One region of the Ralstonia pickettii genome, then DNA from elsewhere that is predicted to be linked to it. Evidence: riboswitches for the same ligand, from Rfam matches in the RefSeq annotation. Region 1 holds a riboswitch; the other holds the start of a gene.
The links. Region 1 has a riboswitch for glycine ahead of gcvT (glycine cleavage system aminomethyltransferase GcvT). Riboswitches for the same ligand answer to the same signal wherever they lie in the genome.
Positions count from the first base shown of each region.

Region 2: another riboswitch for glycine. It lies ahead of N5B55_RS19860 (D-amino acid dehydrogenase); the one in region 1 lies ahead of gcvT (glycine cleavage system aminomethyltransferase GcvT).

Region 1 covers NZ_CP104381.1:3,186,263-3,188,659, forward strand. Annotated here, with positions in the region: gene N5B55_RS15405 (hypothetical protein) at 1-297, shown strand, start outside; glycine riboswitch at 681-778, shown strand; glycine riboswitch at 791-918, shown strand; gene gcvT (glycine cleavage system aminomethyltransferase GcvT) at 1,048-2,175, shown strand; gene gcvH (glycine cleavage system protein GcvH) at 2,223-2,397, shown strand, end outside.
Region 2 covers NZ_CP104382.1:699,494-701,890, reverse strand. Annotated here, with positions in the region: gene eutC (ethanolamine ammonia-lyase subunit EutC) at 1-528, shown strand, start outside; glycine riboswitch at 593-698, shown strand; gene N5B55_RS19860 (D-amino acid dehydrogenase) at 844-2,097, shown strand; gene N5B55_RS19855 (porin) at 2,165-2,397, opposite strand, start outside.

The DNA.
Region 1 (2,397 bases):
ACCGCCGTCGCCCTGTCCGCCACCACCGGCGCCTTCGCCCAGACGCAATGGCAAAAGAACCACCCGCGCCGCGCCGAGGTCAACCACCGCCTCGCCAACCAGAACAAGCGCATCCACAATGAAGTGAAGGAAGGCGAAATCACGAAGGGCCAGGCGCGCCAGCTGCACAAGGAAGACCGCCAGATTCGCCAGGAAGAGCGCGACATGGCGGCCCAAAACGGTGGGCACATCACCAAACAGGAGCAGCGCACGCTGAACCAGCAGGAAAACCAGGTCAGCCGCCAAATCGGCAAGTAAGTCAAAGCAAGACCAGCCACACCCGAACAAGGCGCTCCCGCCCGCGCCCCGACGGTGTGGCCGTTGTCTTTGGCCTTTGACGGTCCTGCCCTAGATGGCGCCTTCAATTTTCGTAAGCGGGCGGAAAAAAGACGGGGAACTGTCTGAGCGCAGCGAGTTTTCCCCGTCTCCGCCCGGTTACGGAAATTGAAGGAGCCTTTCGCCATCTCGGGCGCGCATTTCTTTGCTTACTTTCTTTGGGCAAGACCAAAGAAAGTGAGTCAGCCCCGGCAGGGGATGAAACAAGGGATGCACCACAAGCACAAAAAATCCAGCCCTCCCCCCAACCCGAAACCGCCAAGTCCACCCCAATTGACAATCCCATCCCCCTTCCGTAAATTCCGCCCATCCATCCGGGAGAGCGTGCCCGCCGTACACGGCAAGGCGCCGCCGAAGGGGTAGCACCCGAAAACTCTCAGGCATCCAGGACCGGGCGGATCGGCGGACATGCGTCCGACCGCACTCTGGAGAGCTGGCGCCGCACGACCACTGCGGGCGCCCACCGAAGGGGCTCACGAACGGCGCGCACCGCTATGCGCCCCGCTTCGCAATCTCTCAGGTACCAAGGACAGAGGGGCCATCTGCGCAGCTTGTTGATCTTCATGGCGTCACCATGAGGCATCAGGCTGCGCGGGTGGCCTTTTTGCTTTTCTGGTCCCGAATAACGCGCCGCGCCCGGCCACAGTGGCGGCGCCTCTGCCGAGAGATTCCATGACGCTCCAACACACGCCGCTCAATGCCATCCACCGCTCGCTGGGCGCCCGCATGGTCGACTTTGGCGGCTGGGACATGCCCGTCAACTACGGCTCCCAGATCGAAGAACATCACGCGGTGCGCCAGGACGCCGGCGTCTTCGACGTCTCGCACATGTGCGTGGTCGACCTCACCGGGGCGCGTGTGCGCGACTTCCTGCGTGGGCTGCTCGCCAACAACGTCGACAAGCTCCAGACGCCCGGCAAGGCGCTCTACAGTTGCATGCTGAACCCCAAGGGCGGCGTGATCGACGACCTGATCGTCTACTTCTTCCGCGAAGACTGGTTCCGCCTGGTCGTCAACGCCGGCACCGCACCGACGGACCTGGAATGGATCGTCGCGCAGAACGCGGCCGCCGGCACCGACGTGACCATCACGCCGCGCCGCTCCGACAACAACGCGGGCGCCGAGCCGCTGGGCATTCTGGCCGTGCAAGGCCCGAATGCGCGCGCCAAGACCTACGCCGCGCTGCCCGGCACGCAGGCCGTGGGCGAGGCGCTCAAGCCGTTCAACGCGGGCTTTGTCACCGTGGAAAACGTGGGCGAGATCATGGTGGCGCGCACCGGCTACACCGGCGAAGACGGTTTCGAACTGGTCGTGCCGGCCGCGCAGATCGCAGGCGTGTGGGAACGCCTGCTGCAGGCCGGCGTGCGCCCGGCAGGCCTGGGCGCGCGCGACACGCTGCGCCTGGAGGCCGGCATGAACCTCTACGGCCAGGATATGGACGAGCACGTTTCGCCGCTCGACGCCGGCCTCGCTTGGACGGTCGACCTGCAAAGCGAACGCGACTTCACAGGCAAGGCCGCGCTGCAGGCTGGCGGCCAACGCGAACAGTTCGTCGGCCTGATCCTGCGCGACAAGGGCGGCGTGCTGCGCGCCCACCAAAAGGTCATCACGGCCGCCGGTGACGGTGAAATCACCAGCGGCACGTTCAGCCCGAGCCTGTCGCTCTCCATCGCACTGGCGCGCCTGCCCAAGGACGTGGCCATCGGCACCGACGTACAGGTCGAAATTCGCGACCGCAAGTTGACCGCGACTGTGGTTAAACTGCCGTTCGTGCGCAATGGCAAGGCGCTGGTCAGCTGAACACCGAATTTGCATCCCCCAATACCCATTTTCCGGAGAACCCTTTCATGAGCAACGTCCCCGCCGATCTGAAGTACACCGAACACGACGAGTGGATCCGCGTTGAAGCCGACGGCACGCTGACCATCGGCATTACCGACTTCGCGCAGGAACAGCTCGGCGACATCGTCTTCCTGGAGCTGCCGGAAGCCGGCCGCGCCGTCGCCAAGGACGAAGCGATTG
Region 2 (2,397 bases), on a different replicon from region 1:
GACCTTGGCCGTCGGCTCGACGATGCCAGCCGCGCAAGGCTTGGTGCGTTGCGGCCAGCGCAGCCATTCGATGTGGTGTTCGTGATTGCCGATGGCCTCTCCGCTTTGGCGGCGCAAAGCCATGCCGTGCCACTGCTGTGCAGCGTGCGTGAGCGCCTGCCGGCCGGGTGGTCGATCGGCCCAGTCGCCATCGCCGAGCAGTCCCGCGTTGCCCTGGGGGACGAGATCGGTGCGTTGCTTGGCGCCCGGCAGGTGGTGATGTTGATCGGTGAGCGGCCGGGGTTGAGTTCGCCTGACAGCCTGGGCATTTACCTGACCTACGCGCCGCGCGTTGGCCGCTCCGATGCGGAGCGCAACTGCATTTCCAATGTGCGGCCGGCCGGCCTGGCCTATGACCAGGCAGCGACCCGGCTGATGTTCCTGCTCAATGGCGCGCTGGCGCTCGGCCGCAGCGGCGTGGACCTGAAGGACGACACGCCTCCCGTTGCATCCGCTACAGCGCGACTTGCCGAACGTCACGACCCGTGACACACTCGCTCCCGCTGCCCCCACCGGCAGCACGCAGGCGCGGCTGACGCACCAACGACAGCTGCAACACGCCGCAGGAGAGACCGGGCTCACCGCACATACGCGCACCGCCCGGCGCCGATGGAGCAACCACCCCGGAAACTCTCAGGCAAAAGGACTGTGGCGTCGACTGCGAATCTGGAGAGAGGCGTACACGCGTGCGCCCACCGAAGGGGAAGGCGCCAGCGCTGCTCGTGCCCAAGCTCTCAGGTCCCAAGACAGATGGGGTGAGCCGACCGGATCGTCCGGTCATCACATCACTCCATAGGGACCGCCATGACGCACATCGTCATCGTCGGCGCCGGCATATCCGGCGTCACCACTGCCTACACGCTCTCGCAACTCGGCTATCAGGTCACGGTGCTCGACCGCCACCTGTACCCGGCCATGGAAACCTCGTTCGCCAACGGCGGGCAGCTTTCCGCCAGCAACGCAGAAGTCTGGAACAGCACCGGCACGCTGCTCAAAGGCATCAAATGGATGCTGCGCAACGACGCCCCGCTGCTGCTCAATCCCAAGCCCTCGTGGCACAAATACTCGTGGATCGGCGAGTTCGTCGCCAGCATCGCGCACTACCGCCGCAACACCATCGAGACCACCCGCATGGCCATCGAGGCACGCAAGCATCTGTTTGCGATGGCCGAACGGGAGCAGATCGATTTCGACCTGCAGAAGCGCGGCATTCTGCACGTCTATCACGACAAGGCCAGCTTTGCGGCAGCAGGCAAGGCCAACGCCCTGCTCGTCGCCGGCGGGCTTGAGCGGCACGCCGTGAGCCCCGAGGAGATTGCCGCCATTGAGCCGACGCTGCGCGGCAACTACTACGGCGGCTATTTCACCGCATCCGACGCCACCGGTGACATCCACAAGTTCACGCGCGGCCTGGCGCAGGCGTGTGAGAAGCGCGGCGTGCGATTCATGCACGGCGTGGATGTGCGCGATGTGGAAACCTCCGAAAGCGGCGTGCGCCTGCTGTTGCAAACCACGCTCGATGACCGCCTTTCCACCACCGCGGCGAATGTCGTACAGGACCTTGCCGCCGATGCGATGGTCGTGTGCGCGGGCGTGGGCAGCCGGCATATCGCACAACTGGTGGGCGATCGCATCAACGTGTATCCGGTCAAGGGCTATTCGATCACCGTGCACCTGGACGACGATGCCAGCGTGCAAGGCGCGCCGTGGGTCAGCCTGCTGGATGAGAGCGCAAAGATCGTGACGAGCCGCCTGGGCACTGGCCGCTTCCGCGTGGCGGGCACGGCGGAATTCAACGGCTACAACCGCGACATCCGCGCGGACCGCATCGAACCGCTGGTGGCGTGGACGCGCCGCAACTTTGCGATTGGTACGTCGCGTGTGGTGCCCTGGGCCGGCTTGCGCCCGATGATGCCGGACATGATGCCGCGCGTCGGCCGTGGGCGGCACGCGCGCGTGTTCTACAACACGGGCCATGGGCATCTGGGCTGGACGCTGTCTGGCGCAACCGCTGCCATGGTAGGCGACGTGATCGCGCGAGATTGCCCGCTGCATTGATCGCAGCATGAAAAAAGCCCGCCGGAACATTGGCGGGCTTTTTTCATTGCGAGAACGAACCAAGCAGTCAGAACTTGTGTCGCACGCCCAGCATCACGCCCAACCGCGAGTTGTTGCCGTACGTGTTGCCCGAATTGTTGAATGCGGCGGCGCTGTTCAGAGCAACCCAGGCGCCCTGCAGGCGGGTGTAGTCAACTTCGGCGTAGACGTCGGTGCGCTTGCTGAAGGCGTAGTCGAGCATGCCCGCGGTGGTCAGGCGCTTGCCGCTGGCATCGAGGTGTTTCATCCAGTCGTACTGCA